DNA from 3 places in the Streptomyces sp. ID05-26A genome. Region 2 is predicted to be linked to each of the others. Evidence: riboswitches for the same ligand, from Rfam matches in the RefSeq annotation. Region 2 holds a riboswitch; each other region holds the start of a gene.
The links. A riboswitch is a leader RNA that binds a small molecule or an ion and turns the genes downstream of it on or off. The one in region 2 is predicted to bind glycine.
Positions count from the first base shown of each region.

Region 1: it holds a riboswitch for glycine, as region 2 does, so the genes downstream of both, gcvP (aminomethyl-transferring glycine dehydrogenase) here and gcvT (glycine cleavage system aminomethyltransferase GcvT) in region 2, are expected to answer to the same signal.
Region 3: it holds a riboswitch for glycine, as region 2 does, so the genes downstream of both, gcvH (glycine cleavage system protein GcvH) here and gcvT (glycine cleavage system aminomethyltransferase GcvT) in region 2, are expected to answer to the same signal.

Region 1 covers NZ_JARAYZ010000006.1:320,415-323,684, reverse strand. Annotated here, with positions in the region: gene PV646_RS38960 (hypothetical protein) at 1-941, shown strand, start outside; glycine riboswitch at 998-1,096, shown strand; glycine riboswitch at 1,100-1,200, shown strand; gene gcvP (aminomethyl-transferring glycine dehydrogenase) at 1,252-3,270, shown strand, end outside.
Region 2 covers NZ_JARAYZ010000001.1:221,426-224,695, forward strand. Annotated here, with positions in the region: gene glyA (serine hydroxymethyltransferase) at 1-914, opposite strand, end outside; gene gcvT (glycine cleavage system aminomethyltransferase GcvT) at 928-2,022, opposite strand; glycine riboswitch at 2,119-2,210, opposite strand; glycine riboswitch at 2,211-2,301, opposite strand; gene PV646_RS01115 (DUF3817 domain-containing protein) at 2,347-2,649, opposite strand; gene PV646_RS01120 (hypothetical protein) at 2,664-3,032, opposite strand; gene PV646_RS01125 (transcriptional regulator) at 3,131-3,270, opposite strand, start outside.
Region 3 covers NZ_JARAYZ010000001.1:1,154,646-1,157,915, forward strand. Annotated here, with positions in the region: gene PV646_RS05540 (L-serine ammonia-lyase) at 1-1,252, opposite strand, end outside; gene gcvH (glycine cleavage system protein GcvH) at 1,296-1,679, opposite strand; glycine riboswitch at 1,741-1,833, opposite strand; gene ald (alanine dehydrogenase) at 2,059-3,171, shown strand; gene PV646_RS05555 (TetR/AcrR family transcriptional regulator) at 3,227-3,270, opposite strand, start outside.

The DNA.
Region 1 (3,270 bases), on a different contig from region 2:
AGGTCCTCGCCGCGGCGGTGCGGCGCGCCGCACGGCTGGACTTCGGCTTCGTGGGTACCGAGAACCTGCTGATCTCGCTGGTCGACACCATCGGCCCCGGCCGCAAGCTCGGCACGACGTCGCTCACGGCGCAGGCGATGGCGCGGGGGACCGACCTCTGGCCCGACGACGACGGTGGCGTCGTCCCCGAGCCTCACCCGGACGTCACGGCGCTGATGAGCGCCGCCCACCACCACGCCCGCGTCGACACCCTTCTGCCCGTCAGTCACGCGCTGGAGTCCTGTCTGCGGGCCGCCGTGGCCCAGGCCGGCGACGGCGTGCTGACCACGACCCATCTCGCGCTGGCGCTGCTGTCGCTCGACTCCGGGCGGGTCGCCGACCTGATGCTCGTGCACGGCGTGGACGTGGAGGCGACGGCCGCAGCCGTGCGGGCCGACGCCGCGCGGAAGTACGCCGAGGTCGAGGAGGCGCCCGCCGTCTGGTTGCTGCGCAAGGCGGGAGCACTGGAAGGCGACTCCGGCGGCGGGTACGTGCGCTGGCTGATGCGCCTCGTCTCGCGCGGACGCGGTGGTCTCGGTGGTCCGGTGCTGGCCGTCGTGCGCAACGAGGCCGAACGCCTCGCGGTCGCCGCGCGACGAGACGTCTCGTCTCGTGACCTCGTGGAGGCCGTACTGACGGTCGACCGGCAGCTGACCGCGTCCGGACGCCGGTTGAAGCCGGAGTTCGAGTCGAGCGGCGCGGCGGCGTTGCGCGAGGCGGGAGTGGAACCGGCCGCGTTGCCCGCCGGCGGCACCGTGGAGCGCGCGCTGGAACGGGCGAAGCTCGTGGCGGCCCGGCGCGGAGACACCGTCGTGGACACCCGGCACCTGCTCGTGGCGGTGCGCGACGACCCGGCGGACCCCGTTTCGGGGGTGCTCGCCGGTCTCGCCACTGAGACGTAGGTCGCCTCCCTAGCGACTACCCGGGCTGCCTGCGGGTATTCTTCTCGGGTAGTCGCTGAACTCAGGCGGGAGAGACCGGGGTTTCACGAGCCCGGCGCCGAAGGAGCAAGTCCCTCCCCGGGAACCTCTCAGGCATCCAGGACCGCCGAGCGAGACGCCTCTGGAAAGTGGATCCCCGCAAGGGAATCCCGCCGACGGTGAAAGCCCAGCCTGTGCAGGTGGGTGAACCTCTCAGGCGCCCTTCGGGGTACGGACAGAGCGGGGAGGGCACAAGACACGTGTGCCCGAAGCCAGCCCCCGGAGGCGTTTGATGACGCAGGACCGCATTCCGCTCGCCGCTCTCGAGCACGGCACCCCGTTCGCCGACCGCCACGTCGGCCCGCGTCCCGCCGAACTCGCGCGCATCCTCGACGTCATCGGCGTCGGGTCGCTCGAGGAGCTGGCGCAGCACGCGGTGCCGTCGTCCATCCACGAGCGCGATCTCGTGCTGGACCTGCCCGCCCCGGCCACCGAGACCGAGGCGCTCGCGGAACTGCGCGAGCTCGCGTCGCAGAACCGCCCGATGACGCAGATGATCGGCCTGGGCTACTACGACACCGTGACGCCGGGCGTGATCCTGCGCAACGTGCTCGAGTCGCCCGCCTGGTACACCGCGTACACGCCGTACCAGCCGGAGATCTCGCAGGGCCGCCTCGAAGCGCTGCTGAACTTCCAGACGATGGTCGGCGACCTGACGGGCCTGCCGGTCGCGAACGCGTCCATGCTGGACGAGTCGACAGCGGCCGCCGAGGCGATGACGCTGGTGCGCCGCGCGGGCAAGTCCAAGTCGAACAAGTTCGTCATCGACGCCGACACGCTGCCGCAGACGCTCGCCGTCATCGAGACGCGCGCCGAGCCGCTGGGCATCGAGATCGTCGTCGCCGACCTGTCGCAGGGCATCGAGGGACTCGGCCTCGGCGGCGACTTCTTCGGCGTGCTGCTGTCCTACCCCGGCGCGTCCGGTGTGGTGCGCGACCAGGCCGGTCTGATCGAGGAGATCCACGCCGCCGGTGCGCAGGCCGTCGTCGTCGCCGACCTGCTGGCGCTGACGCTGCTGCGCGCGCCCGGCGAGATCGGCGCGGACGTCGTCGTCGGCACCACGCAGCGCTTCGGCGTCCCGATCGGCTTCGGCGGCCCGCACGCGGGCTACATGGCCGTCCGGTCCGGTCTGGAGCGTCAGCTGCCCGGCCGTCTCGTCGGTGTCTCCGTCGACTCGGACGGCTCGCTGGCGTACCGCCTCGCGCTGCAGACCCGTGAGCAGCACATCCGCCGCGAGAAGGCCACGTCGAACATCTGCACCGCGCAGGTGCTGCTGGCCGTCATCGCGTCCATGTACGCCGTCTACCACGGCCCCGAGGGCCTGCGGTCGATCGCGACCCGCGTGCACCGCCTCGCGACCGTGCTCGCCACGGGCCTGTGCGAGGCCGGTCTGGACGTCGTGCACGGCGAGTTCTTCGACACCGTCGAGGTCCGCGTCGAGGGCCAGGCCGCGGCGGTCGTCGCGAAGGCCCGCGAGGCCGGCATCAACCTGCGTCTCGTCGACGCCGACATCGTCGCAATCGCTTGCGACGAGAAGACCACGCGTGAGCACATCGTCGCCGTGTGGGCGGCCTTCGGTGTCACCGGGTCCGATGTGGACGCGATCGACGCCGACACCGCCGACGGCATCCCGGCCGACCTGCGCCGCACCTCGGACTACCTGACCCACCCGGTCTTCCACGCGCACCGCTCCGAGACCGCGCTGCTGCGCTACCTGCGTGCGCTGTCCGACAAGGACGTTGCCCTGGACCGCAGCATGATCCCGCTCGGCTCCTGCACGATGAAGCTGAACGCCACCGCGGAGATGGAGTCCATCACGTGGCCGGAGTTCTCGACGCTGCACCCGTTCGCGCCCGTCGAGGACGCCCGCGGCCTGCTGAAGATCGTGTCCGACCTGGAGGCGTGGCTCGCCGAGGTCACCGGCTACGACGCCGTCTCGCTGCAGCCCAACGCCGGCTCGCAGGGTGAGTTCGCGGGCCTGCTCGCGATCCGCGCCTACCACCGCGCGAACGGCAACGCCGACCGCGACGTCTGCCTGATCCCGTCCTCCGCGCACGGCACCAACGCCGCGTCCGCCGTCATGGCCGGCATGCGCGTCGTCGTCGTGAAGTGCGACGACAAGGGCAACATCGACATGGGCCACCTGCGCACCACGGTCGCGGAGCACGCCGACGACCTGGCCGCGATCATGATCACCTACCCGTCGACGCACGGCGTGTACGAGGACACCGTCCGCGAGGTCTGCGGCCTG
Region 2 (3,270 bases):
GCCTGCGACAGGCGCTCGGCCAGGATCCGCGAACCTTCGAGCGTGCGGCGCTGGCGGTCCGCGAACTCGGGCGACGCGGCGTGCTTGAACGCCACCGCCTTCGCCGCGATCACGTGCTCCAGCGGGCCGCCCTGCTGACCGGGGAACACCGCCGAGTTGATCTTCTTGGCGATGTCGGCCTCGTTCGACAGGATCACGCCGCCACGGGGACCGCCGAGGGTCTTGTGGGTCGTGGTCGTCGTGACGTGCGCGTGCGGCACGGGCGACGGGTGCAGGTCGGCGGCCACGAGGCCGGCGAAGTGCGCCATGTCGACCATCAGGTAGGCCTCGACCGAGTCCGCGATGCGGCGGAACTCGGCGAAGTCCAGCTGACGCGGGTAGGCGGACCAGCCCGCGACGATCAGCTTCGGCCGGTGCTCCTGCGCAAGGCGCTCGACCTCGGCCATGTCGACGCGGCCGTCGGAGTCCGCGACGTGGTACGGCACGACGTTGTAGAGCTTGCCGGAGAAGTTGATCCGCATGCCGTGCGTCAGGTGACCGCCGTGCGCGAGGTCCAGACCCAGGATCGTGTCACCGGGCTGGAGCAGCGCGAACATCGCGGCCGCGTTGGCCTGCGCGCCCGAGTGCGGCTGGACGTTCGCGAAGCCGGCGCCGAAGAGCGACTTGATCCGCTCGATGGCGAGGCGCTCGACGACGTCCACGTGCTCGCAGCCGCCGTAGTAGCGGCGGCCGGGGTAGCCCTCGGCGTACTTGTTCGTCAGCACCGAGCCCTGTGCCTGCAGCACCGAGACGGGCGTGAAGTTCTCCGAGGCGATCATCTCGAGCGTGCCCTGCTGGCGAGCCAGCTCGGCCGCAACGGCCTCGGCCACCTCGGGGTCGTACTCCGCGAGGGAAGCGTTGAACTGGTCGGACATCTGGAAGATCTCCCTACTTGGCGCGCTTGTAGAACGGAAGTGCGACGACCTCGACCGGCTGCTTCTTGCCGCGGACGTCCACCAGCAACTGGGTGCCCGGCTCGGCACTGGCCTTCGTCACGTAGGCCATGGCGACGGAGTAGCCGAGGGTCGGGGACAGCGCGCCCGACGTCACCTCGCCCACGACCTCGTCGCCGTTCAGCACCGCGTACCCGTGGCGCGGGGCACGGCGCTCGGGGGTCTTCAGTCCGACCAGGACCGAATCCACACCGGACTCGGCGACCTTGGTCAGCGCGTCGCGACCCACGAAGTCACCCGGCTTGTCGAGCTTCACGACGCGGCCCAGGTTCGCGTTGTACGGCGTCAGCGACGTGGTGAGCTCGTTGCCGTACAACGGCATCCCGGCTTCGAGGCGCAACGTGTCGCGGCAGCCGAGACCGCACGGCTTGAGCTCGTGCGCCTCACCCGCGGTCAGCAGCGCCGCCCAGACGGCCGGCGCGTCGGCGGGCGCGACGAACAGCTCGAAGCCCTCCTCGCCGGTGTAGCCGGTGCGGGCCAGCAGCGCGTCGACACCGGCCACCGTGGACGGGTACGAGGCGTAGTACTTGACCGTCGCGAGGTCCGTGTCGGTCAGGCCGGAGAGGATCTCGACCGACTTGGGGCCCTGGATGGCGATCAGCGCGTAGTCCGTGGACTTGTCGGTCACCACGGTGTCGAAGTCCGCGGCGCGCTCGACCAGTGCTTCAGCCACCACTGAAGCGTTGGAGGCGTTCGCGACGACCATGAACTCCTGGTCGCCCAGGCGGTACACGATCAGGTCGTCGATCACGCCGCCGTCGGCCTGCGTGATCATCGTGTAGCGGGCCTTGCCGACGGCCAGCGCCGAGATGTGGCCGACGAGCGCGAAGTCGAGGGCCTCCCCCGCCTGCGGACCGGTCAGCACGATCTCACCCATGTGCGTGAGGTCGAACAGGCCCGCGGACGTGCGCACCGCGTGGTGCTCCGCGAGTTCGGACGAGTAGCGCAGCGGCATCCGCCAGCCCGCGAAGTCGGTGAACATCGCGCCGAGCTGCTCGTGCTCGGCGTTCAGAGGCGTGAGGCGGGACATCAGAACGCTCCTCCAGGGTGCGCCAAAGGGCCGGACGCGGCCGGCTGAGGCATCAGAAGAATGACACGGTCCATCGGAGACTCCTCACTAGAGCGAGCCTCCCCCTCTGTCATGAGCCTGAGAGCTTCACCACCGCAGTGGTTTGCACCGTGGGCGAGGCTGCCGAGCAGCCTGCTTTTCAGAGTTGCCTGCGTCGCGCGGTACCTGTACCTGAGAGATTCCGGGGAGGAGTTGCTCCTACGGTGCTCCCACTCAAGGGAGCTCTCCCGCGCGACATCGACGGCCGTGTTCAGTTGGTAGCCCCAGACGCTAGCAGGCCAAACGTCACAGCGGCACGCCCTGCGCAGTCTTCTCGACCACCTTGCGCTCCGCCCAGAAGGACAGGAACGGGATCGTGCCGGCGATCAGGACCAGCAGGGTGCCCTTGATCGACCAGCGCAGCTTGAGCGCCAGGTCGACCGAAATCACCAGGTAGATGGCGTAGAGGAAGCCGTGGATCGGGCCGACGACCTTCATCGCGCCACCCATGTCCGCGGCGTACTTGAGCACCATCGCCACGACCAGCAGCAGCAGGAAGACTCCGACCACGTAAGCCATGACCCTGAACCGGGTCAACGCACCCTTCATCTGCCCGCCTTCGCTCAACGACCGTCCCGCGCGTTGAGGTCCGCGAGCATGCGGTTGTAGGCCGCGAGCTCCGCGTCTTCGTCATCGTCGAGGTGCTCGACAGGCGCGGGTTTGACGGCGACAACGGTAGCCACCGGGCGTGGAGCAGGCGCAACCGGCTCCTCGTCACGACGCTCACGCGCCAGACGGCGGAACCGCCACACCATGAAGAGGGGGAAGAGGCCGAAGAGCGGCCACTGGAGCACGTACCCGAGGTTCTGGAACGTGCCGCTGGCGGACTCGAAGCGCTGCCACTGCCACCACGCGAGCCCGCAACAGGCGACCAGCGCCGCCAGACAGGCGAACGCGATCAGCACACGTTGGGGAGTAAGGAGGCCGCGCACGACCTCCAGAGTACTTGGGTGAGGCCTCCAGTCAGGAGGCCGCCCTTGAGGGGAAGAAGTGGATACAGGGCTGCCGCCTCCGACAGCCCGTTCCGCTTCTACGCCACGCCGTCCCGGCGCTGCCTCTGCAGACGAGCAACACACCAGGCCGCAGCGGAGCCACGACGAAGGTGCTGGAGAACCGTCATCGGTCCCAGGCGCCTCCCGAGATCGGCAGGAGACAGGCCGGCCGCGCGGT
Region 3 (3,270 bases), 930 kb from region 2:
AGTGCGAGCCGTCGCCCCGCAAAGCCATGCGCACGGCCGTGATGGCCTTGATGGACGCGACGGCGTTGCGTTCGATGCACGGGATCTGCACCAGGCCGCCGATCGGGTCGCACGTCAGCCCGAGGTTGTGCTCCATGGCGATCTCGGCGGCGTTCTCGACCTGTTCTGGGGTGCCGCCGAGGACCTCGGCGAGACCGCCGGCGGCCATCGAGCAGGCCGAGCCGACCTCGCCCTGGCAGCCGACCTCGGCGCCGGAGATCGACGCGTTCTCCTTGAACAGCACGCCGATCGCGCCCGCGGTCAGCAGGAACCTGACCACGCCGTCGTCGGACGCTCCCGGCACGAACTTCGTGTAGTAGTGCAGGACCGCCGGGACGATGCCGGCCGCGCCGTTGGTCGGTGCGGTGACGACACGGCCGCCCGCCGCGTTCTCCTCGTTGACGGCCAGCGCGAAGAGCGTCACCCAGTCCATGACCCTCAGCGGGTCGGTGACGAAGTGCTCGCCCTGCAGGGACTTGCGCATCTCGGCGGCGCGGCGGCGGACCTTCAGGCCGCCGGGCAGGATGCCGTGCTCGGTGCAGCCGCGTTCGACGCACTCCTGCATGACGTGCCAGATGTGCAGAAGTCCTTCGCGGACCTCGGCTTCCGTGCGCCACGACAGCTCGTTGGCCATCATGATCTCGCTGATCGACAGGCCGGTCTCGCGGCAGCGCGCGAGGAGCTGGTCGCCGGTCAGGAACGGGTGCGCCAACGGCGTCGAGTCGGGTTTGATCCGGTCGGTGCCCGACGCGTTCTCGTCGACGACGAAACCGCCGCCGATCGAGTAGTAGACGGCGTGCTCGACGGACTTGCCACCTGCGAACGCCTCGAAGCTCATCCCGTTGGGGTGCAACGGGAGTGACTTGCGGCGGTGCATGACGAGGTCGCGGTCGTGCACGAAGTCGATCTCGTGCGCGCCGCCGAGCTTCAGCCGTCCGCTGGAGACGATCTCCTCGACGCGGTGGGCCGCCGCCGTGGGATCGACTTCTTCCGGAAGGTTGCCTTCGAGGCCCAGGAACACGGCTTTGGGGCTGCCGTGGCCGTGTCCGGTGGCGCCGAGCGAGCCGAACAGCTCGACGTGCACGCGGTCCACTGAGGACACGTGTGGGCCGAGCTTGTCCACGAACATCGCGGCCGCGCGCATCGGGCCGACCGTGTGGGAGCTGGACGGTCCGATGCCGACGGAGAAGAGGTCGAAAACGCTGATCGCCACTGATCAGTCCTTCGTGGTGGTGGAGCGGTCAGTCAGGCCCATGTCAGTCGGACTTGGTGAGCTCGGCGTACTTCGCCGCCGTGAGCAGGTTCTCGGCCGAGTCCACGCGGACCTTGAAGAGCCAGCCGGCGCCGTACGGGTCGCTGTTCACGACCGCCGGGTCGTCCACGACGGCGCTGTTGACCTCGAGCACCTCACCGGTGACGGGCGAGAACAGGTCGCTGACGGACTTGGTGGACTCCAGTTCGCCGCAGACCTCGTTGGTGACGACCTTGGCGCCGACCTCGGGCAGCTGGATGTACACGATGTCGCCGAGAGCGTCGGCGGCGTACTCGGTGATTCCGCAGGTCAGCGGGTCCTGGGTGCCCGGCGTCCAGTCGACCCACTCGTGCTCGACGGTGTAGAGCAGGTTCTCGGGGAACTCCACGGCGACTCCTCTGGCTGTGACGGATCAGGAAACTTGCGCCCCCTCCGCCGTGCAGAGTTGCCTACCCCGAGTGGTCTTGCTGCCTGAGAGTGTGCGGGAGCTTGCCCCTTCGGCGCCCCGACCGGTTCGTCGAGGTCTCTCCCACGCGGGTTCTGGCGCTCGCGCGCCGCGGCCGGTGTTCAGTTGTCCGGGCCGAACGCTATGTGCGGTCCCCGCCGAGTGTCAACGCGGAACGGTCAGGCGGAACGCGAACGAGCCTCAGGTCGCTCTGTCCCAAGTGAACAAAAGGAGGGGTGGCAGATAGTGCTACCCGCACAGTGACATGACCTTGCGACTGGCCCACATTATGAGATGTAGGCCACCGAACGGAGGAGTCATCGTGCGGATCGCTGTTCCCCGCGAGATCAAGAACCACGAGTACCGCGTCGCTCTCACCCCCGCCGGTGCGCACGAGCTGACCAGCCGCGGGCACGACGTCTACGTCGAGCAGGGCGCCGGTCTCGGTTCCGCGATCACCGACGAGGAGTACCTCGCCGCGGGCGCCAAGATCCTCGCGACCGCCGACGACGTGTGGGCCGAGGGTGACCTGGTCCTCAAGGTCAAGGAGCCGATCGCCGAGGAGTACCCGCGTCTGCGCGCCGGTCAGACCCTCTTCACCTACCTGCACCTCGCCGCCGACAAGCCGCTGACCGAGGCGCTGCTCGCGTCCGGCACCACGGCCATCGCCTACGAGACCGTGCAGCTGCCGAACCGCTCGCTGCCGCTGCTCGCCCCGATGTCCGAGGTCGCGGGCCGCCTGGCCCCGCAGGTCGGCGCGTTCTCGCTGATGAAGCCCTCCGGCGGCCGCGGTGTGCTGCCCGGCGGCGTCCCCGGTGTCGCCCCGGCCCGCGTGGTCGTCATCGGCGGCGGCGTGGCCGGCGTCAACGCCGCCACCATCGCCGTCGGCATGGGCGCGGACGTGCAGATCCTCGACACCAACGTCGACCGCCTGCGCCAGATCGACGCCCAGTTCCAGGGCCGTCTGCGCACGCTGGCCTCGAACGCGTTCTCGGTGGAGCAGGCCGTCCGCGAGGCCGACCTGGTCATCGGCGCCGTGCTCGTCCCCGGTGCCGCGGCCCCGAAGCTCGTGTCGAACGCGCTCGTCGCGGACATGAAGCCGGGTTCGGTGCTCGTCGACATCGCGATCGACCAGGGCGGCTGCTTCGAGGACTCCCGCGCCACCACGCACGCCGAGCCGACCTACGAGGTCCACAACTCGGTGTTCTACTGCGTCGCGAACATGCCGGGCGCCGTCCCGCGCACCTCGACCTACGCGCTGACCAACGTGACGCTGCCGTACGCGGTCGCGCTGGCCGACAAGGGCTGGACGCAGGCGCTGAAGGACGACCGTTCGTTGGCCCTGGGTCTCAACGTCCACGCCGGTCAGCTGACCAACGGCCCGGTGGCCGAGGCGACCGGTCTGCCGCACACCCCGCTCGAGAGCGTGGTCTGAAAGCCAACTGAATGAATGAGGCCCCCGCACGCGTGAATCGCTGCGGGGGTTTCGCCTATCTGAGGGCCGCGACCTGGGCCTTGATACCGGCGATCACGC